3 regions of the Lysinibacillus sp. C5.1 genome follow, and region 1 is predicted to be linked to each of the others. Evidence: predicted binding sites of a transcription regulator. Region 1 holds the regulator's gene; each other region holds the start of a gene.
What was found. The regulator LexA, encoded in region 1, represses DNA repair genes until DNA is damaged. The targets are predictions, from matches to a motif close to CGAACATATGTTCG.

Region 1 (10,311 bases):
ATCAGTCTCTTTGCGCTTAGTTTCTTTATTGCAAGCTGGATTAGCATGACTGCACGCGCGCGTGAGGCGCAAGCAACTCGCTTTGTAAAAGAATTAATCGAGCCGGATTTTGTTTTACCTAAAAAACATGCACTACCGAAGCCACTGAAAAAAGCACTTGTTCAAACGAGCGAATTGATTGATACACAGCGAAAAAGCTTACAGCGCCTTTCCAATGAACGAGCAGAAGCCAATGATAAAGTGATTCAAGAGCGCATTATTGCCGAACGTCAACGACTTGCACGTGAGCTCCATGACTCGGTTTCACAACAATTATTTGCCGCTTCAATGTTACTTTCTGCCTTAACGGAAAGCGATGAAAATGCCAAAAGTTTAAAGCAAGTAGAAAAAATTGTACAGCAGGCCCAGCTAGAAATGCGCGCATTATTATTGCATTTACGCCCTGTTGCACTGCACAATAAAACCCTCGCCCAAGGCTTAGAGGAATTAATTATTGAACTACAACAAAAAGTATATTTTCATATAGAATATGAACTAGAAGAAATAGCTTTAACAAAGGCTGAGGAAGATCACCTGTTCCGTATTGCTCAAGAAGCATTATCCAATACATTGCGCCATTCTAAAGCAACAGAAGTTGAACTACTTCTTGTTGCCCGAGACAATCTTGCTATTTTACGCATTCAAGATAATGGTCTTGGCTTTGATGTAGAGGCTGATAAATCGACTTCCTACGGTTTACAAAATATCGCTGAGCGAGCCGTGGAAATTGGTTGTAGGTATAAAATTGTTTCGGTACCTGGAGAAGGTACAATAGTGGAGGTAAAAGTTCCGCTACAGAAGGAGGTTGTTGAAGTTGATTCAAGTATTAATAGTGGATGACCACGAGATGGTACGAATTGGCGTATCTGCCTACCTGTCAGCACAGCCTGATATTACTGTTGTGGGGGAAGCTGAAAATGGCGTCGAAGCTGTTGAACGTGCGCTCGCCCTTCGTCCTGATATTATTTTAATGGACAATGTCATGCCTGTGATGACCGGAGCTGAAGCAACTGTTAAAATACTTGAAGCTTGGCCAGAAGCGAAAATTATGATGGTCACAAGCTTTTTAGATGACGATAAAGTGTATCCCGCTTTAGAGGCTGGTGCGATTAGCTATATATTAAAAACATCCAATGCTAAGCAAATTGCCGATGCCATTCGTAAAACAATGGGCGGAGAAACTGTTTTGGAGCCAGAAGTCACATCTAAAATGATGCACCGTATGCGCTATGGAACAAATACACCCCTTTATGAGCAATTAACTGAACGTGAAATGGAAGTTCTTTTGTTAATGGCAAAAGGCAAGGCAAACCAAGAAATTGCGGATGACTTATACATCGCCTTAAAAACAGTGAAAACCCACGTCAGCAATATTTTAGCCAAACTAGACGTTCAAGATCGAACACAAGCTGTCGTCTACGCCTTTCAAAATGGTTTAGCAAAGTAATTTTTATTAATGTCGCTAGGTTTGTGGCGGTTCGCCGAGTTTTAGTGGCGATCGTAACATCGAAAAGATCAAAAAATACCGCAGCGCTCAATAGGAGCTTGCGGTTTCTTTTTAATTATTTGTTTGTATTAATCTAGCTAATAAATCAAATAAACTCCAATAACCTTTTATTAAATCCCCATTTGTATTTCCATTCAAAGCAACGCCAAAAGTAGTACCTTGATAATAACCGATAAAATAATCTTGAGCTTGATTTTCAAATGTATTTTCGTACGTGTGGTTAGGAATAATAAAAGCTGAAATAGCTTTGTCTGACTGAACAAATACAATCGGTATAGAGGAATTTAAATAAAATTGAGTATATTGTTCGTCGGAAGCTTCTTGTAAATAATCTTTCGTAATCATGATAGCATCAAAAGAATCTTCATTTTTTTTATGTAAATCTTGTAACATTATTTTTTTAAATTTTATATTGTTTTCTTTAATTAACGAAGGTATTTCCCCTACAATCCCAATTTCTATAACTTCATGTTTTTTGACGATATTTACTTCTTCATTTGAACATCCCACTAATAAAAATAAAAAAGCAAAAAAAGAAAAAAAGTATTTTTTAATCATTTAAGCTCACCTTTTACATTTTTTTATGCTTTATGATAAAATTTCTTTTAATAATATTATCATATTGAAAGGATTGAGGATATGAAAAAAATATTGTTATCGCTTTTGATATTAGTTTCCATTTTTGCTTTTCAACTGACGTTTTCAGGAACAATCGCAGAAGCACAAGAGAGTTCGAATTCAATTGAAATTATTGATGGGACATCATTAAGCGAATCCGAGCTAGAATCTATTCGCGATAATGAAGAATATATGATAGAACTTACATATAACCAGGCTTTAGAAAGAGCTGCTGAAGTTTCTGGTAAGTCAATAGAAGAATTAAAAATACAACACCCGCCTTATAGTTTCAGAAATCCAGCAGCTTGTGGTTGGCTGGAAACAGCAACAACACTTTCTGTAAGAAGTTACAGACCACAGCTAATCGTTATCATTGAAACTTGTCGACACGGATCCTTTGGCTGGGTAACAAAAAAACAACCTTTTTTACAAGAGTTTAAAGCGGGTAGTAAAAAATTTGATGGAACCATCAAAGTAGATTTGGATAACACAGGATATACTTATGTAGTAAATGGTTCATTCTATGATCATGGAACAGTAAGTCATACTGGAACTACAGGAATTGATGCAATATTTACTGCAACTTACGCTGTATCTTATGCGAGTAATTGGTATGGTAGCCTTTATACGGGTCTTCAGTATAAAAGAGTAATTAAATAAAATTAGAGTAGCGCTTGCTACTTTCAGATTGTCGACAAAAGGTATCAAGCAATTCAACGCGGATGCCTTTTGTATTTTTTTACCTTTTTATGGACAAGAAATATATTTTTGCCACATTGAATATAGTCTTCCACAATACCCTTTCCGTTAAGTAGCTTACCATGTACAAGTAGCCAGCTTTTTTCATTGTTGTAAAAGTAAACATCGCCCGCAATGGAAATCAACGGTAGTTGTCATCTACATATATTTTTAAAATAAAAAAAAGACTGTAGACAACCTCGAAAATATCCGAGTTTGTCTACAGTCTGACCGTAACGCTTAATTAGAGCTTACGGTATTTTTTATGGAAGCCAAATCTTATAGTGCTTTAACTTTTGCTACAACGTTTTCTACAGTGAAACCGTATTTTTCCATAACTAACTCACCTGGAGCAGAAGCGCCGAACTTGTCGATTGCAAGAACGTCACCTTCAAAACCAGTATATTTGTGCCAACCGAATGATGCACCCATTTCGATTGCTAGACGTTTTGTAACAGCTTTTGGAAGAACCGATTCTTTATATGCTGTATCTTGTTTTTCAAAGCGATCCATTGAAGGCATTGATACGACTGCAACGTCCATACCTTCAGCTTTTAAAGCTTTTTGCGCTTCAATTGCAAGTGAAACTTCAGAACCTGTTGCAATTAAAATAGCATCTGCTACTTCTTTCGATGCAGGTGAAACAGTGTAAGCACCTTTTGCTACACCTTCACGAACTGTTTCGATTGACGCGTCAAGCACTGGTAAGTTTTGACGAGATAATACTAATACAGTTGGTGTTTTTTCTGATGATACTGCAAGCTCCCATGCTACTGCTGATTCGTTCGCATCTGCTGGACGAACAACAGAAAGGTTTGGCATTGCACGTAATGAAGCTAAATGCTCGATTGGTTCATGTGTTGGACCATCTTCCCCTACAGCGATTGAGTCATGTGTGAATACATATGTCACAGGAAGACCCATTAATGCAGAAAGACGTACAGCTGGACGTACATAATCAGAGAATACGAAGAATGTTCCGCCAAAGACGTTAACACCGCCGTGAAGAGCCATACCGTTCATCGCAGCGCCCATTGCAAATTCACGCACACCGAACCAAATATTGCGACCAGCATAGTCATCCGCTGAGAAGTCGCCTGCACCCTTCATCGTCGTTTTATTTGAGCCTGCAAGGTCAGCAGAACCACCGAAGAATGATGGTGTTTTCTTCGCAATCGCATTAATTGCATCACCTGAAGATGAACGTGTTGCTACAGATTTACCTGCTTCATAAACTGGCAATTCTGCTGCGAAATCTTCTGGTAGCTTACCATTCATCGCATCTTCGAATTGAGCTGCTAATTCTGGGAACTCTGCTTTGTAAGCTTCAAATTTTGCATTCCAAGCTGCTTCCGGCTGTGCACCTTGTACTTCAGCTGCTGCATTGAATGTATCATATACTTCAGCAGGAATTTGGAATGGCTCATGTGCCCACTCATACGCTGCTTTAGTTAATACAACCTCATCAGTGCCTAGTGGCGCACCGTGAGAATCTGCTTTACCTGATTTGTTTGGAGAACCGAATCCGATGACAGTTTTCACTTCAATCAGCGTTGGCTTGCCAGTTGATTTTTTTGCTTCTTCGATTGCTTGGTTAACAGCTTCTGTATCTGTACCGTCAGCCACTTTTAAATAGTTCCAGCCATATGACTCAAAACGTTTTTGTACGTTTTCTGAGAATGATTTTTCTAAATCACCATCTAATGAAATATCATTTGAATCGTATAACACGATTAATTTTTCAAGTTTTAAATGTCCAGCTAATGAAATCGCTTCAGCCGCAACACCTTCCATTAAGTCGCCGTCGCCACAAAGCGCAAATGTATAGTGATCGACAATTTCATGTCCTGGTTTATTATAAGTCGCTGCTAAATGACGCTCTGCCATTGCCATACCAACTGTCATCGCAATCCCTTGTCCAAGTGGACCTGTTGTTGCCTCTACCCCAACCGTATGGCCGTATTCTGGATGTCCTGGAGTTAATGAATCCCATTGACGGAAGTTTTGAATTTCTTCCATTGGTAGGCCGTAACCGCCAAGGTGAAGTAGGCTATATAAAAGCATAGAGCCATGACCTGCTGAAAGTACGAAACGATCGCGGTTATACCATTTTGGATTTGCCGGATTATGGCGAAGTTGTTTTGTCCAAAGCGTATAAGCCATTGGCGCTGCCCCCATTGGTAAGCCTGGGTGACCTGAATTTGCTTTTTCAATTGCATCAATTGACAATGTTCGGATAGCATTAATCGCTAGTTGGTCCGCATGTTGAGTCATTATGTTGTGACATCCTTTCTCGTCCTATATATTGTTCTACTACAGTTTAGTCAACATTGTCCTAGAAAACAATGCTTTTGTTATACTATTTGAGATTTATGACATACTTTATCATCATTCTGTAACTTAGACATAGCAATGATAGAAATAACGACAAAATTACTGCCTATTTTGGAGGAAGGTTTAACAAATAAAAAAAGAAACCTTCTTCAGTGAGGGCAAGGATTTTGCTAGAAATCTATAGTGAAATGTCCACGCGAAATGTGTTTGCTTACATCCTGCATGAAATGTGTCATATTAATTTAGAAATTTATTTTTTTTCGCTTGTTTTACCTTCTCAGGCGTTACGTCATTACCTTCTTGATCGACAACTTTAACATTTTCAATTGTATTGCGCATCGTTGCTCTAAATGTATCTAAATATTCTTTGCGAAGGGATGTACGCTCTTTCGCTTCTTCTTCCGTTAAACTGCCCGCTTTAGCTTTTGCTGCTAATTCATTGATTCGATTAATTTTTTCTTTGGATAACATCGTTACACACCTTTCAATACCTTGATGACTTCAGTATGCAAAGTATAGCATGCTTTCCCTTAAAATGCAGTTATACCAACCCTTAATCACACAGCTTAGCCACAATTTACATGACTTCCAAATGTTAGTAGTGTATAACTATTAATAAAGAACACATATTGGGGGAAATAAGGTGAACATTACAACACAGCGATTACATATCCGAAAATTTGAAATACAAGATTGGCAGGCTGTTGTTAACTATATGTCCGATCAAACCGTGATGCACTATATGCCAGAAGGCGTTTTAACTGCACAACAAGTGCAAAAATTTATATCAGATAATCGTGATGAAGCAAAGCATTTCGCCATTGTTTTACAGGAGCAGTCACAGGTTATCGGTCATCTCGTATTCCATCCTTACTTTGGCGAACATACATATGAAATTGGATGGGTGTTAAATCCTGCGTATTATCGTAAAGGCTATGCGTCGGAGGCAGCACAAGCACTATTAGATTACGGCTTCACGAAAATGAAGCTTCATCGAATCATCGCCACATGTCAGCCCGAAAATATCGCTTCTTATCGCGTTATGGAAAAAATCGGCATGCGTCGTGAAGGATTTTTCAAAAAATGTATACCACATGGTGACGATTGGTGGGATGAGTACTATTACGCTATTTTGCAGGAAGAATGGCAAAGTTGAGCTCTCTACTACACTTCAAGACTGTTAGTAGAATAAAAAAAGACTAGCAGTGCAAATTATTTGCCTGCTAATCTTTCTTGATGTTCTTGATAGCGCCTATGTACGGTTGCCTTACTAACTTCGAAGCCAAGACCTCTAAGTGTCATGGCTATTTCTTCAAAAGTAAAGCCCCGATTTCGCAACTTCACAATTTCTTCTACCGGTACTTCCTTGCGCTCCTGACCATTTGGATTGCCACGATTGGACAAGTTATTTTCTGGACGATAGCCATTTTCTACTGCCCGACGCATACCGCGGCGAATTTTCGCATTATGAATTTTACGCTGATACTCCTCTACAATCGCTAATATTTCAAGCAACATCGTGTCCATCTCATTTAATTGGACAGGCCCCGCATCTCGCATCGAAAAAACATCTGTATCTGTTTTTTGCAATAAATGGAGTACAGCCATTCGCGCATTCCCACGCCCTAAACGTGTTTCATCTTGCACAAATAATGCTTGAATTTCTTTTTCTTTAATAAAATCGAGCATCTCCAGTAAACCTTCGCGTTCCACATCATAACCACTATGTTTGTCCTGAAAAACCTGTATCACTTCATAGTTTTGTTCCTTGGCATAACGCAGCAATTCTTCTTGTTGTCGTTCTAATGAAGAACTTTGGGTCTCTTTTTCCGTACTAACCCGGCAGTACAGTACAGCCGTTCGTTTTTTATTCATCATTTTCCACTTCTCGCAATTTCAATAGAATTGGTGGGCATCTTATTGTCACCCACTACGGGTATAACGAGTGATTTCCCTGCAACAATATTAACGCTATGTAATTCGTTCTCGGCTTTCACAAGGTTAATCCAGTCATCCGTACCCATTTTACCACGGTATTGTTCGGCTAACGACCATAAGCTATCGCCATGCTCTATATGAATTTCAGTGTAGGTAATGTCTCCAGGATCAGTTATAAAAAGATAGCCTGCAAATAAGAAAATTGCGCCCAATAAAATTGAAATATGTGTATTTTTTTTAAACCAATTCATGCATCATATCCCCTTTTTAGAATGTTTGTTCGGAATGAATGTTCTTATAATAAAGCGAACAAACGTTTTTGTCAAACACTTTTCGAACCTATGTTTGCATAAGTGTTCGCATTCTGCTATACTATCTAGTAAGAAGAATGATATGAAAAAAAGAGGTGAGCAATCATGAAAAAAGTTTCGAAAAGACAAGAAGACATACTAGCGTTTATCAAAGAAGAAGTACGCGCAAAGGGCTATCCACCATCTGTACGTGAGATTGGTGAAGCAGTTGGACTTGCATCAAGCTCAACAGTTCATGGACATTTAGCTCGTTTAGAGCAAAAAGGCTTTATTCGACGAGATCCTACTAAACCGCGTGCAATTGAAATTTTAGAGCCTGAGGATTCGATTCAAAAGCAAAGTGTTATCCATGTACCACTTGTAGGGAAGGTTACTGCTGGATCTCCAATTACAGCGATTGAAAATATCGACGAATATTTCCCTTTACCGGATATTTACGGGACAAGCGAAGATCAGTTATTTATGCTAGAAATCATGGGTGAATCGATGATTGAGGCAGGAATTTTTGACGGGGACTTAGTCATCGTCAAGCAAAAGGCAACAGCCGATAACGGTGATATCGTCGTAGCCATGACCGAAGAAGATGAAGCAACTGTCAAACGCTTCTTTAAAGAAAAAAATCATTTCCGCTTACAGCCAGAGAACGCTACAATGGAACCGATTATTGTAGACCAAGTTTCGATTTTAGGACAAGTTGTCGGCTTATATCGCCGTGTACATTAATGCATTCTTATACTAATTTCGCGAAAAAATAATGTTCGATTAGGAAAGCCACGAAATGTTGATGGGATAACATTCGTGGCTTTTGCATGTGTGCTCAAACTTACATTTAGGAGCGTTTGATGGCATATATCATTAAGTTCATCAACGTGATAACGATTGTTTAATGTTCTTATGTAGAAAGATGATTCTTTCTATTTCTTCAAAACCATTTTTTTTATAAAATTCTTCGGCAGGTATCCCTCTATCTGTCAGCAGTACAATGTTATCTATTTTGTTATTATCGAGTTCTTTAATTAAATGATTTAACAGCGCTCTTCCAATTCCCTTATTCTGCTGTTGTTGTTTTACGTACATTTCATTAATAAAGAATTCATCTCCGCTCCACCAAACTCTATTGACTCCTAAAATACAGCCTAAAATCTCGTCATTTTCTATTGCTAAAACGCCTAAGAATCCAGGTGTCTGATAAAAATCTAATAAATATTTTTTAGCTTGCGAAAATGTCCATTTATCATTCCAAGGCGCATCATTAAATACTTCAATAAATGTTTCGGTACATTTACTTAAATCCTCTTCCACTAATAATTTATATTCCATTACAACCACCCCTTTATTTAACATATAAATACAATTATAACATTTATTATTAATCCTTTGTTTCACTGTAATTACCTGAAGAAACTCTGCGTAACTGCCTTTTGCCTTGAAGTAATTATCAATTTGCATAGTTAGAATTTCTCTTAAACTATACCTCCAATTATGACAATAAAAATACAGCCTTTTCTATGTGAAAGACTGTATTTAAAGGCTAAACTATTAAATTTTCGTTTGGTTTCTTAGCTGTCATCCCTATGCTTCTCTTTTATATAGCATGCTCGCTTTAACGAAAGCTGAAAAAAGTTTTTGTGCAGCAATATCTCCTACAATTGCCTGTTCTTCTGGGTGCCACTGAACTGCTAGACAAAACGGAAACTCTTCATGGACCACCGCTTCGACTAGACCATCACTAGATTTTGCTGCAACGACTAGCTTCTCTGCTAAAACATTTACTGCTTGATGATGAAAGGAATTAACAGCAATTTTTTCTTCTTCAATAATTGTTTTTAACAATGTATGAGGTGTTATGTGAACATAATGCGTTGCGACGCCACGAGCTGCTTGTTGTGCATGTTTTAACAGTTTACTACTATGATATTCACTATCAACATCTTGGTATAATGTTCCACCTAATGCAACATTGAGCATTTGAATACCACGGCAAATACCGAATATCGGCATTTTCCTTGTAAAGGCTGCATTAAGTAAGGCCAGTTCCACCTTGTCTCTCTCCGGGTGTATCTTTCCTAGCCTTGGTAAAGGTTCAGCACCAAATTCAAATGGATGAACATCGTGCCCACCCGATAAAAGTAAACCATCCGTTAACGATAGAATTTGTGCCGCATCTTCCTCTACCCCCAGCGGAATAATAAATGGGATCCCTCCAGCCTCAATAATGCTTTCGCTATAGGCTACATTTAATCTCGATGATAAATCATCTTCCGCAAACGCCGTTATACCTATAATTGGTTTCATCTATCTCCCTCCTTACCATAATCCTACATACCACTGTATTATGACATTTCCATAGAAATACACTATGACCGCTGCTAGTGCGATGGCAGGGCCAAATGGAATCGCTGTTTTTCTACCTTGCTGGCGCACTTGCAGCACAATCATTCCAGCAACCATTCCAATAACGGCTGCTATAAATAATGTCAATAGTGTGTGGATTGTACCTAATACAAGGCCGAGTAAAAAGAATAATTTTATGTCGCCACCACCAATTCCACCACGCGACACAACTGCGATACTATATACTACGCCAAAGCCAACGACAGCACCTACAATACTATCCCACCAAGGCGTCAAAGGCGCTAGCATACGCCCAATCACCAATAATGGCAAAAAGCACAATAGCACTTTATCTGGTATAAGCATATAGGTAATATCCGATACAACCACAATCACCAATAATGAAATCAATAATAATGCCACGATAAATTGTTCACTAAATCCATATTGCCAATATGAAAAGGCAAATAATATCCCGGTCAGCAGCTCGAT
Region 2 (10,311 bases), 620 kb from region 1:
AGTGATTGGCATGTTTTTCCAAAAAATAGGTGAAATACCAATAAAGGATTGGGCAATACAATTAGAACCTGTAATGACTCGATATAAAAATATTATAAATGATGAAGAGCAAATTCAATTATTATTGAATTTACCAGAAAATCTATCATTTCAAATGAATATGGCAAAAGAACTTTTGAGTTATCGTTTAATGGGTGGCATTTCGAGCCAACGTTATTTGGACTGTGTGAATGATATGATAAATTCCTTACAGCTAAATGATGAAACAGATATTAATGATTCTATTTTATTGTATAAGAGATTTTATACCGAATATTATGTTCCATTTATGAGAGAGTACGAATATATACTTGAAAATTATGCTGTAAATTATGTATTTAAAAATTTATTCCCATTTGATCAGCCTAATTTATTTGAGAGTTTTGTTATGTTATCGGTAAATATTTCAATCATTAAGCTTCATTTAATTGGAATGGCAGGGCATCATAAAGGATTGACTACTGAGTTGGTCATTAAACTAATTCAATCCTATGCTAAAACAATTGAACATGATTTAGCTTATTTACAAAATGTTCGCGAAATGCTTAACGAGAGCGGTTATTCAACGATGGCTCATATGATTGTTTTATTAAAAAGTTAGTAACAAAAAGAAATATTTATTTTTACCTGTTGTTAACCTCTCGCTATAGCGGGAGGTTTTTTATGAAATATGCTGTACAATTATCTCAAATGGTGATAATTGTAATTTAATGAATTAAACTTACTTTATCCCATTTCAGTTAGTGCTTTAAGGACACTGTTTGCATGAAACTGTTACACAATGGTAAAATGAAATTTGAGACTCGTATAGGAAGTGAAAAATATTCATGGCAAACCTATTAAATAAATTATTTGATTTCAATAAACGTGAGTTAAAAAAATTAGAAAAAATCGCTGACCAAGTTGAGGGATTCGCTTCTCAAATGGAACAGCTTTCAGATGACCAACTACAAGCGAAGACAGAAGAATTTAAAAAGCGTTATGCAGATGGCGAAAAATTAGATTCTATTCGTGCTGAAGCTTTTGCGGTGAGTCGTGAGGCGTCGAAACGTGTATTAGGCATGTATCCTTTCCGCGTTCAAATCATGGGTGCTGCTTCACTTGATGAAGGTAATATTTCAGAGATGAAAACCGGTGAAGGTAAAACGTTAACTGCGACGATGGCAGTTTATTTAAATGCTATTACTGGCAAAGGCGTGCATGTTGTGACAGTCAATGAATATTTGGCTAGTCGTGACGCTGCTGAGATGGGCCAACTGTATAATTTCTTAGGCCTTACTGTAGGTTTAAATTTAAACAGTTTGTCAAAAGAAGAGAAGCGCGCTGCATATGAAGCGGATATTACGTATAGTACAAACAATGAGTTAGGGTTTGACTATTTACGTGATAATATGGTGCTCTATAAAGAAGAACGTGTGCAACGTCCGTTACACTATGCTGTTATCGATGAGGTTGACTCGATTTTAATTGATGAAGCACGTACGCCATTAATTATCTCGGGTCAGGCTGGGAAATCAGCACAATTGTACAAGCAGTCGAATGCATTTGTCCGCATGTTAAGTGCAGATACAGATTACACATATGAAGAGTCGACAAAAGGTGTTACGTTAACGGATGCTGGTGTAGAAAAAGCCGAAAAAGCATTTGGTATCGACAATTTATTTGATTTAACACATGTCCGATTAAATCATGCTATTAACCAATCACTAAAGGCACATGTGAGTATGCATAATGATGTTGACTATGTAGTCCAAGATGGCGAAATTGTCATTGTTGACGGCTTTACGGGACGTTTAATGAAAGGGCGTCGCTATTCGGATGGCCTCCATCAAGCAATTGAAGCTAAAGAGGGCGTTGAGATTCAAAATGAATCGATGACAATGGCTACAATTACATTCCAAAACTATTTCCGTATGTATCAGAAACTTGCGGGTATGACAGGTACAGCGAAAACAGAAGAAGAAGAGTTCCGTAATATTTACAATATGAGTGTTATTGCGATTCCGACGAATAAGCCTATCGCGCGTGATGACCGTCCAGATTTAATTTTCGCTTCGATGGAAGGGAAATATAAAGCGGTGGCGGCTGACATTGCTGAACGTCATAAGGCAGGACAACCTGTCCTTGTCGGTACAGTTGCAATTGAAACATCGGAAATTATTTCGCAGTTGCTAAATAAACATAAAATTCCACATAACGTATTGAATGCCAAAAACCATGAACGCGAAGCGGAAATTATCGCCAATGCTGGTTTAAAAGGTGCCGTTACGATTGCAACGAATATGGCTGGTCGTGGTACTGATATTAAACCTGGTGAAGGTGTATTAGAAATTGGTGGTTTAGCAGTCATCGGTACAGAACGTCACGAATCACGTCGTATCGATAATCAGCTACGTGGTCGTTCTGGACGTCAAGGGAATCCAGGGGTTACGCAATTCTACCTGTCGTTGGAAGATGATTTAATGCGTCGTTTTGGCTCTGACAATATGAAGTCGATGATGATGCGATTAGGAATGGATGATTCTCAACCATTACAATCGAAAGTTGTATCAAGAGCTGTAGAATCAGCACAGAAACGTGTTGAGGGTAATAACTTCGATGCACGTAAACGTTTATTACAATATGATGATGTTTTACGTCAGCAACGTGAGATTATTTACAAAGAACGTTATGATGTTTTAGAAACAGAAAATATGCGTGTACTTGTAGAGTCCATGATTCAGGAATCAATCGATAATGTTGTTGGCCTTTATACACAAGGAGAGCAGCAGAACGATTGGAACTTAAAAGCAATTGAGGATTATGTGTCCGCAAATCTATTAGAAGAGGGTACATTAAAAGTAGCTGATTTCCAAGGTAAATCTGCTGAAGACATTATTGCACTTATTTCTGACGCTGTGCATCAACGCTATGATGAAAAAGAAGCAGAGCTTACACCAGAGCGTATGCGTGAGTTTGAAAAAGTTATCTTATTGCGTTCGATTGATACGAAGTGGATTGACCATATTGACGCAATGGATCAATTACGACAAGGGATACACTTACGTGCTTATGGTCAAAATGATCCATTACGCGAATATCAACAAGAAGGCTTTGCTATGTTTGAGGATATGATCGCTTCCATTCGTGAAGATGTAGCGAAATATGCGATGAAAGCCGAAATCCGCAGTAACTTAGAACGTGAAGAGGTTGCCAAAGGTCAGGCTGTGAATCCGAAAGAAGACGGTTCTCCAGCACCGAAAAAACAACCTGTACGTAAGGCAGAAAATATTGGTCGAAATGATTTATGCCCATGTGGTAGTGGAAAGAAATTTAAAAACTGTCATGGTGCAGGACAATAAATAATAGTAAAAGATCAATTCAACGGATAGTTGAGTTGATCTTTTTTTATCTATTCCTAGAAAATATGGAGTTAAAAGTCAGAATTAATAGACAATAGATAATTAAGGGTATACAATAATTGTAACAATAGGTATTTAGTACAATGAAAGTAAATAGTGTAGCAAATTACTGAATGATTTCAATAAGTCCACGTGAACTTTCTTTTTTTGGCTAAAAGGGAGGTGAATAGATCTTCAGTAGACAAAACTCTCGAGGGTATGCTCGAGGAAGTACATAGGTTACAACAAGATACATGTACATTAATAGACATGATATTTAAGGAGGAGTAATCATTGCATTATAATTGTGGAGACATTATGAGTAGTGAAACTATGTTGTATATGCCTGAGTATGATGCCTTTGGAAATTTATGTACACGTGTAATTGAAAGAGACTTTCAATATATTTCTAAATTATCACCTACGAGATTAATGGATTTTAATCTTCGTTATTTTGGATCTAGCCTACGAGGGGCATTTGATGGCTCTAAGATGATATTAGGTAAGCTGAATAAAAATCCTATTGTTGTCCATGAGCGTTTTAATATTTTATGGTTCCCTAGTAAGTCGCCCTTACATCCTGAATGCATTTGGTTTGCTGTGCATCATATCGACGACTATATCGCAGTTGATAAAAAGCAAACAAAGGTGCTCTTTATGAACGGCCAAGAGATTATTGTGGATGTTAGCCCAAAAGCATTTGAATACCGTATTCAAAGGGCGTTCTTATTAAAATATAAGCTTGAAAAGCGTACAAAGCATTTACTTGTACAATTTGATCGAGTCAAAGTTTTTCAACAAATGGCTATCCATTCTAAATTGGAGGATGAACCAAAGCAAGATGAGAGCTAGAGATTAACCACGCATAATTACCCCATGATAACTCTCGGAAGTAAGATTGCATCTTTATTTTTCTTCATGCTGTTTTAAATGCTAACAACTATTAAAATTGCAGGCAATTTTCTAGTGGACTATTTTAGTTCAAAGGCTACATTTGGATACAAATGAATAATACTTGTTTATACGAAAGGGTGGAAATGGATGATTTATTACGAAACGACTTGTATTTGTTGTAAGAAACCATTTAAGCTTTTAGAAGGAACAAGGAAATATCAACTTTATAAGGTGAATCGTAATAGACGTTTGACTTGCGAACATTGTGATCAAAAGATTCATGCGGAAGCGCGTAAAAGTTTACTTGGAAAATTAAATTAGTGAAATTACACAAGAAAGTAGTAGCACAAGATAAGCTAGTTTGTACTACTATTTTTTTGTTCAGGCTTTCTCTTTTTTAAGCGCAACCTATGGAGATATTGAAAATAGTATGTTTTCCGCCTCAAAAACGCTATAATAAAAAGATACGGATTTTACTTATAATATCCATTAAAAATGTTCGGAGGATTTAACAATGATTGAATTAGCAGATGTACGTAATGTGTTAGACACTACAGCCACTAAATTGGCGGACTTTAGGGGGTCTCTTTGACTTAGAAAACAAGGAGGCACGTATTCAGGAATTAGATGAAATGATGTTAGAGCCTGGTTTCTGGGACGATCAACAAGGAGCACAAGTAGTCATTAATGAAGGGAATGGCTTGAAGGCCATTGTTAATGAATATAAAGAATTAGTCGATACACATGAAAACTTAGATATGACACTGGAGTTATTACGTGAAGAGCCTGATGAAGAATTGCAGGAGGAGCTAGGCAATGAGCTAGCGGAATTCCAACAAAAAATGAATGATTTTGAACTGCAATTATTATTAAGTGGACCTTACGATCATAACAATGCGATTTTAGAGCTGCATCCTGGTGCTGGTGGTACTGAGTCTCAAGACTGGGGTTCGATGTTGCTTCGTATGTACACGCGTTGGGCTGAAAAACGTGGCTTTAAAGTAGAAACAGTCGATTATCTTCCAGGTGATGAAGCAGGTATTAAATCGGTAACATTATCTATTAAAGGACATAATGCTTACGGTTACTTACAGGCTGAAAAAGGCGTACACCGTTTAGTACGTATTTCACCGTTTGATTCATCAGGTCGTCGACATACATCATTCGTATCATGTGATGTCATGCCTGAATTTGATGACAATATTGAAGTGGATATTCGTACCGAGGATTTAAAAATTGATACGTATCGTGCAACAGGTGCAGGTGGTCAGCATATTAATACAACCGATTCAGCTGTCCGTATTACACATATTCCAACAGGTACTGTTGTTCAATGTCAAGCAGAGCGTTCACAAATTAAAAACCGTGAAAAAGCCATGACGATGTTAAAAGGTAAGTTATACCAATTGGAAATTGACAAGCAACAAGCACAACTTGATGAAATTCGTGGAGAGCAAAAGGAAATAGGCTGGGGCTCTCAAATTCGTTCATACGTGTTCCATCCATACTCAATGGTGAAAGATCATCGTACAAGTGAAGAAACAGGGAATGTAGGAGCCGTAATGGACGGAGATATAGATCCATTCATCAATGCCTATTTACGTTCTAAAATCGGATAATGAATGAAAACCTCAGAGGCATAAGCTTCTGAGGTTTTTTAAGGTGCCAGTCACTCAAACAATTGTCACTCAAACAATTCTGAATTTTCTAGGTGTCAGGCACTCAAAATGGAGGGTGATAGGGGGCATCATGGCTAAGTTGCTTGCGCTCTTCCATATAATGTTTATAGAGCATAGAGGCATTGACAAATTGTTTACTAATCGAGCCGTATTTAATAGGAAGCTCAATTTTCATATCATTTTTCAACGTAATAATACAACCATCGTTGCTTGGTGAAATATTTGAAATGGCATGAAGTCCAATCCAAATATTATGTATAGAGTTTGGCGAATAGGTTGGTAAAAAAATGCAAGGAAAGCCATAATCATATGCAACAACAATTGGCAGTTTATGTTGATTGCCAAAAAAACGTTTCGCAGAAAATTTTGCTGCTTCATACGTTGTGCCCAATGAAATGCATGACTTTCGTAAAACATGCAAAGGCTTGCGTGTCACAATTAACTCATTATGCTTGTCGATGACCCTTGTGAAAATTTTCGATTCATGTTGAATAGGTTGTAATAAATAAGTATTGAAAGACATTAAATAACCATTTACATAATTTGTGGACATATATATGGAACGCCTCCTTATGGGAATATTTATTTGTAGTGTAAATGACAAAGATGAATACTAAAAATATAGATAAAAAACGAAATTATCTAGAAATTGATACTATTTCTTTAGAAATTTGCTTAAAAATACGCTATAATTCTAATAAATGATAGTTGATTTTATTTTGTTTAGCGTTGCAATTTGGTCTGAATTTTCTTATAATTTAGAAAAGGATCGAGGTGGAGATCGTTGGATAAATATTATTCGTACACAGATTTTCTAAAAGCCGTTGGTCAGTCGAAAAAAGTTGATGAGGCAGAGAAATTATTGAACGAGATTTATTTAGATTTATTTTTAAATCATATCCAGCGTATGCATCGTGAAGAACAGCTAATGGTTCTGATAGATAGAACACTCGATGAACGAGATGAAAAGGCTTTTCATCTATACGCGGCTGAACTAGAGGCATTACACAAAATAGCAAGTGAATAATACGATAAGACCGCTCTCCGTTAACGGGGAGCGGATTTTTTTGTCTGCAACGAAATAGAAAGTGCCTTATTGCATTAATAGGGCAATAAGGATAATTATCTTTGTCATTTGTAAATTTATAGAATTGTATGATTAAAGAATGGGTATATATCTAATCATGGATACAAGGAGCTAAAGTATTTAGCTTCTAGAAAAATGAATGATAGCGTTAGAATTAGTGACGAGTAATGACAAATAATAAATGCGTTGTAATAAAGTGAGAAATTCGAAATTGAGAAAAATAACAAACATTCGTTCGTTAAATGTTCGATATTTTAGTACTGCTATGCTAAAATAAATGTACAAATTGGAAGGAAAGGACGGGAACATGCGTGCAAACATTTGATTTACAGGCGCCATATCAGCCTAACGGGGATCAGCCACAGGCGATTGCGGAATTAGTGGAGGGTGTACGGGAAGGGAAACGACATCAAACTTTGCTTGGTGCAACAGGAACGGGCAAAACATTTACGATTTCTAATGTTATTCAGCAAGTAAAAAAACCAACGCTGATTATGGCCCACAATAAAACACTAGCGGGTCAATTATATAGTGAGTTCAAAGAGTTCTTCCCAAATAATGCAGTTGAATACTTTGTGAGTTATTATGATTACTTTCAGCCTGAAGCGTATGTTCCACAAACAGATACGTATATCGAAAAAGATTCAAGTATTAATGATGAAATCGACAAGCTGCGTCACTCAGCCACATCGGCTCTTTTCGAACGGGATGATGTCATCATTATTGCTTCAGTGTCTTGTATATATGGTTTAGGTTCTCCTGAAGAATATCGCGAATTGGTTGTATCGATTCGAACAGGTATGGAGATTGAACGCAATCAATTGCTTCGGAAATTAGTAGACGTGCAATATGAACGTAATGATATTAGTTTTACACGCGGGACGTTCCGTGTGCGAGGTGACGTTGTCGAAATTTTCCCAGCCTCTCGTGATGAACATTGCGTTCGTGTGGAATTTTTCGGAGATGAGATTGATCGCATTCGAGAAGTCGATGCGTTGACAGGAGAAATATTGGCAGATCGCGACCATGTAGCAATTTTCCCAGCTTCCCACTTCGTTACACGCGAAGAAAAAATGCTGAAAGCGATTGACAATATTGAAAAAGAATTAGAACAACGTCTTGCGTTATTGCGAGCAGAAGATAGGCTATTGGAAGCACAGCGTTTAGAGCAGCGTACGCGCTATGATTTAGAAATGATGCGTGAAATGGGCTTTTGTTCAGGTATTGAAAACTACTCACGTCATTTAACATTGCGTGAAGCTGGTGCAACACCATACACATTACTCGATTACTTCCCAGAAGACTTTTTGCTTATTGTCGATGAGAGTCACGTGACATTACCACAGGTACGGGGTATGTATAACGGGGACCAAGCACGAAAAGGGGTACTAGTGGAGCATGGATTCCGTTTGCCTTCTGCACTAGATAATCGTCCTTTGCGTTTCGAGGAGTTTGAACGACACATTCATCAAGCCATTTATGTATCAGCAACGCCTGGTCCATATGAACTTGAACATACGCCAGAAATGGTGCAACAAATTATTCGTCCGACAGGGTTACTTGATCCATTAATTGACGTGCGCCCGATTGAAGGGCAAATCGATGATCTAATTGACGAGATTCATGACCGTATTGCGCGCAATGAACGTGTCCTCGTTACAACATTGACGAAAAAAATGTCGGAAGATTTATCTGCTTATTTGAAGGAAATGGGCTTAAAAGTGGAATACTTACATTCAGAGATTAAGACATTAGAGCGGATTGAAATTATTCGTGAACTTCGTAAAGGTACATATGATGTACTAATCGGCATTAATTTATTGCGTGAAGGTTTAGATATTCCTGAAGTATCGCTCGTGGCGATTTTAGATGCGGATAAGGAAGGCTTTTTACGTTCGGAACGTTCGCTTATTCAAACAATTGGTCGTGCGGCACGTAATGCAAATGGACATGTTATCATGTACGCAGATAATATGACAGATTCGATGAAAAAGGCGATTGATGAAACGAAACGTCGTCGTTCAATTCAAATGGCCTACAATGAGGAACATGGCATTACACCGAAAACAATTGTCAAAAAGATTCCGGATGTTATTCGTGCGACACAAGTGGCAGAGGAAGAGGAATCGTATGTTACAAAGGCAACGAAAGGCAAGAAGTTGACGAAGGCAGAAAAAGAGAAATTGTTGGCATCTCTTGAAGTAGAGATGAAGGAAGCGGCTAAAGCGCTTGATTTCGAACGAGCAGCTGAACTACGAGATACAATATTTGAATTGAAAGCAGAAGGGTGATTGGCTTGTGAAAAATACAGAAATCGTCGTGCAAGGCGCACGAGCACATAATTTAAAAAATATAAATGTCACAATTCCACGTGATCAATTAGTCGTGTTAACAGGTTTATCGGGTTCTGGGAAGTCTTCCTTAGCGTTTGATACGATTTATGCCGAGGGGCAACGTCGTTATGTAGAATCGCTATCTGCCTATGCGCGCCAATTTCTCGGCCAAATGGATAAACCAGATGTAGATGCAATTGAGGGGCTATCGCCTGCCATTTCAATCGATCAGAAAACGACAAGCCGTAATCCACGTTCCACAGTTGGAACCGTTACGGAAATCTATGATTATTTACGTTTGCTATTCGCTCGTATTGGGAAGCCAATATGTCCAAATCATGGTATAGAGATTACATCGCAAACGATTGAGCAAATGGTGGATCGTTTATTAGTTTATCCAGAACGTACGAAAATGCAATTACTGGCACCGATGATTTCAGGTCGTAAAGGAACGCATGTCAAGTTACTAGAAGACTTGAAAAAGCAAGGCTTTGTACGCGTACGGATTGATGGTGAATTACGCGATTTAGATGATGCGATTGATCTTGATAAAAATAAAAAGCATTCGATAGAAGTTGTAGTCGATCGTGTTGTTGTTAAAGAGGGGATTGCTGCTCGTCTTAGTGATTCGTTAGAAACAGCCCTTCGATTAGCTGAAGGACGCGTTCTTGTTGATGTCATGGAACATGAAGAATTATTATTTAGTGAACATCATGCCTGCCCATTATGTGGTTTTTCAATAGGGGAGCTAGAGCCTCGTATGTTTTCATTTAACAGTCCGTTTGGAGCATGTACAAGCTGTGACGGGTTAGGAACAACGCAGGAGGTTGATTTAGAACTAATCGTGCCAGATTGGGAACGTTCATTATTAGAGCACGCCATTGCACCATGGGAGCCTA
Region 3 (10,311 bases), 2.0 Mb from region 1:
TATTAATCCAAGTTGGAAATACGAAAGTAATTTGTACAGCAACGGTTGAAGATAAAGTACCAGGTTTTTTACGCGGACAGGGCAAAGGTTGGATTACAGCTGAGTATTCAATGTTACCTCGTGCCACAGCACAACGAACACCACGTGAATCGTCACGCGGGAAAGTGAACGGACGTACAATGGAAATTCAACGTCTGATTGGTCGCGCATTACGTGCTATCGTCGATTTAGAAGCGTTGGGAGAACGTACAGTATGGATTGACTGTGATGTGATTCAAGCAGACGGCGGAACACGAACTGCTTCGATTACAGGGGCATTTGTCGCAATGACACAGGCAATTGCCAAGCTTGCTGAAGAAAAACAACTAGAAAAATTCCCTGTTACTGATTTTTTAGCGGCTACAAGTGTTGGCATTGTTGAAGAGCAAGGTGCCGTTTTAGACTTAAATTATGTAGAAGATGTAGATGCAGCGGTAGATATGAATATCGTCATGACAGGAGCAGGCCGTTTTGTAGAATTACAAGGGACTGGTGAAGAAGCGACCTTTTCACGTGAGGAATTAAATAACTTGCTTGCATTAGGTGAAAAGGGCATTCGTGAGCTTATTGAACTACAAAAACAAGCGCTTGGAGAAATAGCTCATAAAGTAGGAGGAAACTGCTAATATGAAACAAGTTGTAATTGCTACAAAAAACAAAGGCAAAGCAAAAGATTTCGAAGCATTGTTTGGGCCGCTCGGTTATGAAGTGGTGACGATGTTTGATGTCGCACCGGACATGGAAATTGAAGAAACAGGCACAACATTTGAAGAAAATGCCGTGTTAAAAGCAGAGGCTTTAGCAAAAGAGCTTGCAACGATTGTTATTGCGGATGATAGTGGTTTAGCTGTAGATGCGCTTAATGGGGAGCCAGGTGTTTATTCGGCACGCTATGCTGGTGATCATGATGATGAGGCAAATATGGTAAAACTATTGCAAAATTTACAAGGTATAGAAGATGACAAGCGCACAGCTCGCTTTTGCTGCTGTATTGCTATTGCGGGTCCTGATTTTGAAACAACAACAGTGTTCGGCACGTGCGAAGGTGTCATTGCACATGAAAAACGTGGAACTAATGGTTTTGGCTATGACCCTGTCTTTTTTGTACCAAGTTTAAATCGTATGATGGCTGAATTAACACCAGAAGAAAAAGGGGCTATTTCTCACCGAGGAAATGCCATTCGCAAGTTAAAGGAACAATTGCCAAACCTTATTAAGTAAGAGGTGATATCCATGCAAATAGTGGTCATGAGTGATACACATGGAGATAGCCATGTAATTGACCAAGTACGTGGCTTTTATCCGCATGTCGAAACGATGATTCATTGTGGTGATAGCGAACTGCCTTTTTCCCATGCTGCATTAGATGGCATGAAAAAAGTGCGGGGAAATTGTGATCTTGATAAAGCCTTTCCAGAGGAAATAATTGTGCAAGTGGGAGATGCTGCCCTTTTTGTCACACATGGTCATTTATTTAAAGTTAAATCATCCATGTTGGCATTATTGTATCGCGCAAAGGAAGTCGATGCACATATTGTGTGCTTTGGTCATTCTCATCTATTAGGTGTCGAAATGATTGATGATGTCTTATTTATCAATCCAGGAAGTTTATTAAAGCCAAGAGGTGGCAATGAAAAAAGCTTTGCAGTTATAGACATTCAAGCTAGCTATTATCAGGTGGATTTTTTCACAGAGAACAATGATCGTTTGTCAACGCATACGTTTGTTCGCGCATAACTAAACTTATTAAAAACGCTTAAGATTCTATTAAAAGAGAGTTTAAGCGTTTTTCTATTTATGGATTACAAAGGCTTTGGAAAATACGTCCACGAATGAATTGCATGTTAGTAGAAAGACTAAATGAAAAGAACAAGGGTGATCAAATGACTAAGGCAAATAATATTGGTTGGAATTTTGATAATAGCTATGCTCGTCTACCAAATTCATTCTATAGCCATCTTCAATTAAATCGCGTGCATGCACCTAAGTTGGCGATTTTAAATGAAGCAGTGGCAAAGTCCCTTGGATTAGATTATAGTGCGCTTCAACAAGAAGATGGGATTGAGGTGCTTGCGGGTAACGAGATACCAAAGGGGGCATTGCCGCTTGCACAGGCATATTCAGGACATCAATTTGGACATTTTAATATGTTAGGGGACGGTAGAGCACTTCTTCTAGGCGAACAAATAACACCTTCTGGGGAGCGCTATGACATCGGACTCAAAGGTTCAGGACGAACGCCTTACTCTAGAGGAGGTGACGGCCGTGCAGCACTTGGCCCGATGCTACGTGAATATATTATTAGCGAAGCAATGTTTGCGTTAGGTATCCCAACTTCCCGTAGTTTGGCAGTAGTGACAACAGGAGAACCAGTACATCGTGAAACAGAACTACCTGGTGCGATTTTGACGCGTGTTGCAAGTAGTCATTTACGTGTAGGGACATTTCAATATGCGGCACAATGGGGTAGCGATGAAGAGCTTCAGAAGTTAGCTGATTATGCAATCCAACGCCATTTCCCAATGATTGAACAGACGGAAAATCGCTATTTGAGCTTGCTTCAAGAAGTTATGGGAAGACAGGCAGCCCTTATTGCCAAATGGCAACTAGTCGGCTTTATTCATGGTGTAATGAACACAGATAATATGACGATTAGCGGTGAAACGATTGATTATGGTCCTTGTGCTTTTATGGATCGTTATAATCCAGCAACAGTTTTTAGCTCCATCGACCGACAAGGACGCTATGCTTATGCCAATCAGCCGCCTATTGGAGGATGGAATATTACGCGTTTTGCTGAAACGCTCCTTCCACTTATCCATGACGACCCAGAAGATGCTATAGCACTAGCTCAGCAAGTGATTGAGCAATATCCGCAGTTGTACTATACAAACTGGTTAGCGGGAATGCGCGCAAAGCTCGGTCTCTTTAATGAAGAACAGCAAGATGCCGCACTAATAGATGAACTTCTAACGTTAATGGAAAAGCATGAAGCAGATTATACAAATACATTCCGTTCACTAACGTTTCAAAGATGTGAAGGAACGGCGCTTTGTGATAGTATGGAATTTAAAAAGTGGTACGAACAGTGGCAAGCAAGAAGACAAAGGCAAGAGCCATCCAAAGCACAATCACAGCAGTTAATGCGAGACACCAACCCTGCTGTTATTCCGCGAAACCATCGGGTAGAGGAAGCGTTAGAAGCGGCTGTTACACGCGGTGATTATCGTGTTATGGATAAGCTATTACAGGTGCTATCTCAGCCGTACGCTCATTTAGCGGAACAAGAAGCGTATGCCACGCTACCAGCACCATCCAACTGTCCATACCAAACGTTTTGTGGCACATAATGGACTGTAAACAAAGGATTATTTCTTGTCCTTTGTTTTTATTTTGGTGTAACAAGGGGTAGCGGTAACAGCATAAAACCTTTGCGCATACGCTATGGATGACTAACAGAAAAGGAGACGGTGCAACTTGCATCAATATTCAAAAGGTTGGTTTGTCAAAGAGCTACGCGCAAAAGGGATTTTAGTGCATCCTCAATTAAAAACACATCTAGGCAAGTTTAAAGAATCTGAATTAAGGAATTTATATTACCGCTATGTGGAGCTACAACAAACCGATACGGAGCAATCATAGCTTTTTTCTCCAAGACGAAAAACCAGATTGATGGACAAATGCTGATTGTCGATGAATCTGGTTTTTTATTTATTATGAATAAAAGCGGTAGCAAAACTGCATGACAATGGCATTTGCTATCATGTCTGACATGGCAAGTGCCTCTGCCTCTATATCATCAAACACTTGCACGTCTGATTGATAGTCTTTTTGAATCATCGTCACGGCTTCTTTTTTCGTTAAAGCTAAATGGCGATAAAACATTTGCTGCACAGCTTCTTTAGTTAAATATGGATTAATGGAACTTAAAAATATGGCAATGTCATCGGCATTACGATACCATTCTTGTTCTTTAGCCGCTGCTGTTGCCGCATCTCCTTTATTCGCCGCTGTAACAAGCTGCGCTGCAATAAGTAAATGCTCTTTTATTAGCTCTGCATAGCGATCTGCTATTTGATCGCCGTAAAAGGGGCGCAGACAATTACCTAAATCCGTCGCATTGCGTAAAAGACGTGCTTGCACAAATGGTAAATCCGGCAAATTAAAGACAATACTTATAATGGTCATCCTCGTCCAATTAACATGCTCCATCCACAACAGTCGATTCATCGCCATAAAATCAGCCTCTGCTTTACTAATGCATCTGCGATGATCCTGTTGCGGCTGTAAAAAGTGCCGAATAGGCGCTGTATACTGGTTGGATGGAGCCGTATAGATGACGCTTAAAGAATTCCCGGAATAGCTGTTTGAATATGGAAACAATGCACACCACTCCCTTAAAAAATTCATTCTAGTGTAGAATACTCTACACGATCCTTGAATGTGCAAGAATCCAGATGCGTCCATTATTCCTCATAGATCATTTTCTTTGTCATGCCTCCATCGACCGTAATATTAATCCCTGTGACAAATCGATTCGCAGGATTTGTTAAGTACAGACAAGCTTGTGCAATATCTTCCGGCACACCAACACGCCCTACTAGATGTTGTTCATGATCGATAGCACGTAGCTGTTCATAATCACCGGTTTCAATCCAGCCAGGTGATATACAATTGACCGTAATGTTATCTGGACCGAAAGAGCGGGCTAATGCATGCGTTAACGCTACAATACCGCCCTTGGAAGCGGCATACGCTTCACTATAAGGCTCAGACATAAAAGCCCGTGTAGAGGCTAAAGAAACAATCGAACCTCCAAGCTCATTTGTTCGCATGATTTTAGCCGCTTCTCTAGAACAGAATAAAACACTCGTTAAATTCGTTTGTAAAAGATTATGCCACTGCGCAACCGTAATATCATAAGGTGACACATGCTCAAACTTACCCGCATTATTAATTAAAATCGTAATCGTCCCAAAATGTTGGACCGTTTGCTGCATTAACGCAACAATATCTTGTTCCTTAGACACATCCGCCTCCACAAACAATGCCGAATACCCTTGCTCATTGCAGTCTTGCGCTAATTGATGCCCCAGCTCTACATTCACATCTGCAATTACAACCTTGGCACCACGCTGTGCATATGCACGCACAATCCCTTCTCCAATTCCTTGCGCACCACCAGTCACCACAACCACCGACTTTTCAAACATACACATACCTCCATTTTTGCTTATTATTTTAACAAAAAATAAGACAATGTAATGCAGTGAAATAACATAAAGAAAGCTATAGCATCATACAATAAATAGGTATATAATATTTTCAAGGCAAACCTTGCCTCCATAGTAAAATTCATGTTGACATTATGTAATAAAGGACATATAATAAATATTGTCTTTCCTAAGAGGTTTTTAGGAACACACACACCATGTCTCAGTAGCTCAGCAGGATAGAGCAACGGCCTTCTAAGCCGTCGGTCGGGGGTTCGAATCCCTCCTGGGACGCTAACGTAAGCCTTACAGCCACAACGGTTGTAAGGCTTTTTATTGTGTTTTTTTGAAAACCCCTTGCTATGCGAGGGGTTCTAAAGAGCTTCTAGCTATGGACAAGAAAAAATCCCCAGCCGTACGATAAATTCAGGTCTGGTCAACCGACTTCGTACAAAAGGGGATCCAAATGGATAATAAAAGTTTAGCACACACAACATGGAATTGTAAGTATCACATCGTCTTTGCGCCAAAATATAGAAGGCAGATTATTTATGGACAAATTAAAGTAGATGTAGGTAGAATTCTTCGCCAGTTATGTGAAAGAAAAGGAGTAGAAATAATTGAAGCAACAGCTTGCCCTGATCCTATTCACATGTTGGGTAGCTAATTGTTTCATTTCAGGGCAAAAGGGTTGCGCATTCATTTGAAAATAATATGGTTATTCTATTCGTTTATCGGCATCATCTTCGAACTGACTATTTTTGATGTTCTTAGATAGAATGGTTACTACTTTTTTCGTTTACACTATTTCACTCTGACTAACACTAATTATTGCAGTTAATCAATCGTAATTTAACGTACTTCACAATAATTACTCCCTTCAGTGAGTCTATAACCATCAAAATAATGATTATTAAGATAGTGATATAATCTTTTCTTCGCAAAATCGTATTCTACATGAAAGAACGCTTGAATTGTAATAATTGCTTTTTCCTCATTTGAAGGTAGTTTTAGCTTATTAAGCATAAAAGTGGGTACACAGGCTTGGAGAGCAAAACTATTTGCTTTCCATTCTTGATATTCTCTAAAAAGCTGAATTGATTTAGCTTGATTACCAGAGTGTACCGTCGCATGACATAACTCATGCCCGAAATCCTGCCACTGCCTTTCTTCAGACAATCTAGAATCAATAAAAATTACATTTCCTGTATTGGTAGAATCGTAAGGTAAAAAGTATAGTGTAAAACCAAGGCGTGAGGCGATTAATCCTGGATTAAGATGTTTAGGTGTTGTCACATCAATACTTGTATATAATTCACGAATATAATCTTCTAGATGAGTATAAATAAAATTCATAATATCCCCCTTTTATCAAACATATGTTCTGTTTATGGTAACAAAAAAATTCACCAAAGAAAAGGCGAATTTTAAAATGATTGGAAACGTTGCAAATTATTGTGATTTTATTTTTTGTTTTCTTGTTGCCGTTTCAATACTTCATAGAAAACTTCAAATTGTTCTAACGCATCCAGTAAATTTTCTGGCTGGTTTTTAAAAAATAAATCTTCTCTAGTTAAAAAGAAATCAATTACCTCTTTTTGATATGCACTTAGATTGTTGTATTCATTATCAGAGATGCCAGCTTGGGTATGTAAAGCTCCTTTATTATCTGTTCTCCCTAAAAGATAATCTATAGACACATTATAGTAGTCCGCAATTTTTTCTAAAATTTCATAATCAGGATTTCTTTTACCTTGTTCATAAGCAGTATAAGCTGGTCTAGTAATGCCTAGAATGTCTGCTATATCTTGTTGCGTTTTGTTATTTGATTTTCGTAGATATTTCAAGCGTCCACCTAGCATAATTTCACCTCGCGTTTCTAAATATCATTATATGTAACAAATTGTTACTAATCCAATAAAAAATAAAAATGTAACGAAACGATACAAATATGATTGACTAAGTAACGAATTGATACTATATTATAAATAAGCTATATGAAAGTTGGTGAATAATTGGAAAATCGAACTTGGTTAAAGACAAAACGTTTAGCAAATAATCTGACTCATGATGATGTCGCTAAAGCATCTGGAATTAAACGAGCATATTATACCATGATTGAACAAGATAAACGCAGGCCTTCTGTACATGTTGCTAAATCTATTGCGGTAGTACTAGATTTTGATTGGGTTCTTTTTTTTGATGATAAAAGTAACGATTCGTTACAAAATGGCTGTGTAAATGTGTTTGTGTAGCGATATGATACAAAGTTTATTAATAAAGGAGGATATATTGACATGAAATTATTACAAATTATCTTATATGAAAATTGTAGAATCCTTACGACAGCACAAATTGCTGAAAGTTATGGAACAATTAGTGACCATATTTATAAAAACTTTTCAGAAAATAAAGATCGATATAAAGAATATAAGCACTTTATCAAATTAGAAGGTAAGGAATTATTGAATTTTCGAGAAACGCAACAACACTTACAAATTTCCAATCAGGGTAGAGCGTTATATCTTTGGACTGAAAAGGGAGCTTGGCTACATGCTAAATTTCTAAATACAGATGAAGCTTGGGACGCGTATGAAAATTTAGTAGACGAATACTACACGGTGAAAGAAAATGTAATTCCTTTATTTAAAAATCAAACACATGTGACCGATCTTCGTACAACTGCTGATTTAGTGAAAGATACTCAAGCAATTCAACAAGAACAGCATGGACAGGACCTGTCTATGATTATCGAAAAATTTAATGAACAAATAACATTAACTTCTGGTGAACAACGCGCTGTACGAAAAGAAGTTGCCATAAAAGTTTATGAGATTGAAGATGATACAAACATCCAACCTAAATTATTTCGTGAATTGCATCGTGAAATTAAGAATCGTTTTGCTGTAGCTAGTTATAAAGATATTCGTAGGAAAGATTTGCAAAATGTACTGAATTACATTCGATCTTGGATTCCTCGAAAGGTATCATAACTCTCGTTTTGTGTGTGGATATATTAATTGTTGAAGTTTGGTTTGTGAGTTGAACAAGGGTGTTGTCATCAAACAATTAGTTAGCACCAATCTATAGTCTTAGCAAGGGGCGAATAACAAAGTTAATTTCAAGTCTAAAAGATAAGGGCAATGTCATTGTGGACCTAATCTACAAACCTGGCACAAAAGTTATTGACCGACGTATTAACAAAACGACTAGAGTGAATGTTCAAACGTGTTGATACCCAGTCAGGAGAATAATACAGTTTTTAATAATACATTGCAATGTAATAACTACAGATGGGCAGGTGAAGATTAGTGCAAAAAACGGGCGACAGAATGGCAGAAGTCATGGAGGAGCTAATGGCGAGAAGCAAGCAATATTTGGAGACTACTGTAGCGATTGAGGAAACTCAATATAACTGTTCTAAGTGTAGGGATACTGGTAGTTACTTAGTCCGTAAAAAAAATGGTTACTATATCCGAGGTGTTGAAGTGGAGCAAGACTATTATGTCGTTTGTGAATGCAACATGATGCTCAAGATTAATAGACTTATTGAATCGAGTGCAATTACAAAAGAGTTTCAGAAAATGAGCCTTAAAAACTTCTCGACGGATAATGTTCATCCCAAAGTTGTAGAAATGAAAAGTAAAGTGAAACAGTATTATGCAGCCTTTGAAGAAATTAGAGGTTTCAGACAAAACAGCATCATGCTTGTGGGACAACCTGGGTGTGGCAAGACACACTTATTAACCGCTATATCTAACTATCTGATCCATTCAAATCAAGTGCCTGTTCTATACTTTCCATACAAAGATGGCTTGAACAAGATCGCTGCTAACAATTTTGAACGTAAAATGGAAATTATGACTCAGATGAAGGAGGTTGATGTCTTGTTCATTGACGATTTATTTAAGCCAATCGGTGGGAAAGTTAATGTGAAGTCGTGGCAGACTGAGGTCATCTTCGAAGTGGTAAACGCTCGTTATTTGAGCAACAAACCTTTATTAATATCTAGTGAATTGTCTCTTGATGACATGCTTTATATCGATGAGGCTTTAACTAGTCGACTGTTTGAAATGACGCAAGATTTCATAGTGACTATTCAGAAGGATAAGAAAGTGAACTATCGATTGCGCAAACTATTTGAAAAAAAATAGAGAGACCCCCATCCCTTTATCGGAGGGAGAATAGATGACGAAACAACAGGAAAAAACGTTTTAGTTTTAATAAATGGATATAAAGCATTTAAAAGTGGAGTATTAACAGTTCGTTATGAATCAGATATGGGAGGTAGCAGTTTGAATCCAATATTTTTAGGTTTTGGAGTAAAACCGTATGCAGTCATCATATGGCGTAAAGGGGATGAGAATAAATCGAAAACAATTTGCTTTGACGAGTGTGAATTACAAACAGCATTAGCAATGCATATTAATCCCAATGGCTTTTATCATCGATATGAGCCGAAAATTTACTACTCTGCATAGAGGAGAATATCATTACACTTAGGAGGGAAAATTTATGTTAAAAGAGAGAGCACTAGTTATTACACCGGATGTTTTGGATTCAATGATTACAGACTACCATTGGATGGTTAACGCTATCAAAGAAATGCGAGAAGAAATGGTCATAGGGGCAAAGACGGCACAATATGGTATTGAGGCGTCATTACCAAAGGCGGTAGGCGGGATAGGTGATCCAATTATGCAAGAGGCTATTAGACGATCGAAAAATAATAAACGTGTTGCAGATTACGAGAAAAAGATATTAGAGGTTCAGAAACTTCTTGAAAAAGTTACAGGCGATAGGGAGATACAAGTATTAAATTGGATGTTAGATGGAAAATCTAAGCGTTGGATAGCAAAAAAAATGGAATTGAGTCACACACAAATACAAAATATTAAAGAAAATATTTTAATCAAAATGTTAGCTTAAAAAGGATCCCTCATATAAATTGAGGGATCCTAAAACTTTTTATTGGCCTGAAACTTTGTCTACTTGTGTTGTTATAAATCTTTTTTTAAAGGATAAGTGCAAGCTGAATTACATTTTGTTCAACTTTTTT

Region 2: uvrB (excinuclease ABC subunit UvrB) is a predicted target of LexA. The motif match lies at 7,304-7,317, and genes of this name have one in related genera.
Region 3: I5435_RS16355 (ImmA/IrrE family metallo-endopeptidase) is a predicted target of LexA. The motif match lies at 6,625-6,638, and genes of this name have one in related genera.

Annotation. Positions count from the first base shown of each region.
Region 1 covers NZ_CP066226.1:1,299,143-1,309,453, reverse strand. Annotated here, with positions in the region: gene I5435_RS05960 (sensor histidine kinase) at 1-879, shown strand, start outside; gene I5435_RS05955 (response regulator transcription factor) at 854-1,486, shown strand; gene I5435_RS05950 (hypothetical protein) at 1,598-2,104, opposite strand; gene I5435_RS05945 (hypothetical protein) at 2,186-2,824, shown strand; gene tkt (transketolase) at 3,182-5,176, opposite strand; gene I5435_RS05935 (DUF896 domain-containing protein) at 5,474-5,707, opposite strand; gene I5435_RS05930 (GNAT family N-acetyltransferase) at 5,880-6,392, shown strand; gene I5435_RS05925 (YneB family resolvase-like protein) at 6,449-7,111, opposite strand; gene yneA (cell division suppressor protein YneA) at 7,111-7,425, opposite strand; gene lexA (transcriptional repressor LexA) at 7,591-8,208, shown strand; gene I5435_RS05910 (GNAT family N-acetyltransferase) at 8,350-8,805, opposite strand; gene I5435_RS05905 (gamma-glutamyl-gamma-aminobutyrate hydrolase family protein) at 9,058-9,780, opposite strand; gene I5435_RS05900 (prepilin peptidase) at 9,793-10,311, opposite strand, start outside.
Region 2 covers NZ_CP066226.1:682,800-693,110, forward strand. Annotated here, with positions in the region: gene fliB (flagellin lysine-N-methylase) at 1-640, shown strand, start outside; gene secA (preprotein translocase subunit SecA) at 867-3,380, shown strand; gene I5435_RS03095 (competence protein ComK) at 3,714-4,271, shown strand; one part of gene prfB (peptide chain release factor 2) at 4,828-4,902, shown strand; one part of gene prfB (peptide chain release factor 2) at 4,904-5,932, shown strand; gene I5435_RS03105 (competence protein ComK) at 6,036-6,545, opposite strand; gene I5435_RS03110 (IDEAL domain-containing protein) at 6,777-7,019, shown strand; gene uvrB (excinuclease ABC subunit UvrB) at 7,391-9,370, shown strand; gene uvrA (excinuclease ABC subunit UvrA) at 9,378-10,311, shown strand, end outside.
Region 3 covers NZ_CP066226.1:3,342,229-3,352,539, reverse strand. Annotated here, with positions in the region: gene rph (ribonuclease PH) at 1-665, shown strand, start outside; gene I5435_RS16395 (XTP/dITP diphosphatase) at 667-1,260, shown strand; gene I5435_RS16390 (metallophosphoesterase) at 1,273-1,776, shown strand; gene I5435_RS16385 (protein adenylyltransferase SelO) at 1,923-3,389, shown strand; gene I5435_RS16380 (DUF2639 domain-containing protein) at 3,517-3,681, shown strand; gene I5435_RS16375 (hypothetical protein) at 3,754-4,422, opposite strand; gene I5435_RS16370 (SDR family NAD(P)-dependent oxidoreductase) at 4,506-5,252, opposite strand; tRNA gene I5435_RS16365 (tRNA-Arg) at 5,473-5,546, shown strand; partial or broken gene tnpA (IS200/IS605 family transposase) at 5,719-5,910, shown strand; gene I5435_RS16355 (ImmA/IrrE family metallo-endopeptidase) at 6,105-6,608, opposite strand; gene I5435_RS16350 (helix-turn-helix domain-containing protein) at 6,716-7,114, opposite strand; gene I5435_RS16345 (helix-turn-helix transcriptional regulator) at 7,268-7,507, shown strand; gene I5435_RS16340 (ORF6N domain-containing protein) at 7,550-8,245, shown strand; gene I5435_RS16335 (DnaA ATPase domain-containing protein) at 8,564-9,406, shown strand; gene I5435_RS16330 (hypothetical protein) at 9,548-9,733, shown strand; gene I5435_RS16325 (LuxR C-terminal-related transcriptional regulator) at 9,768-10,181, shown strand.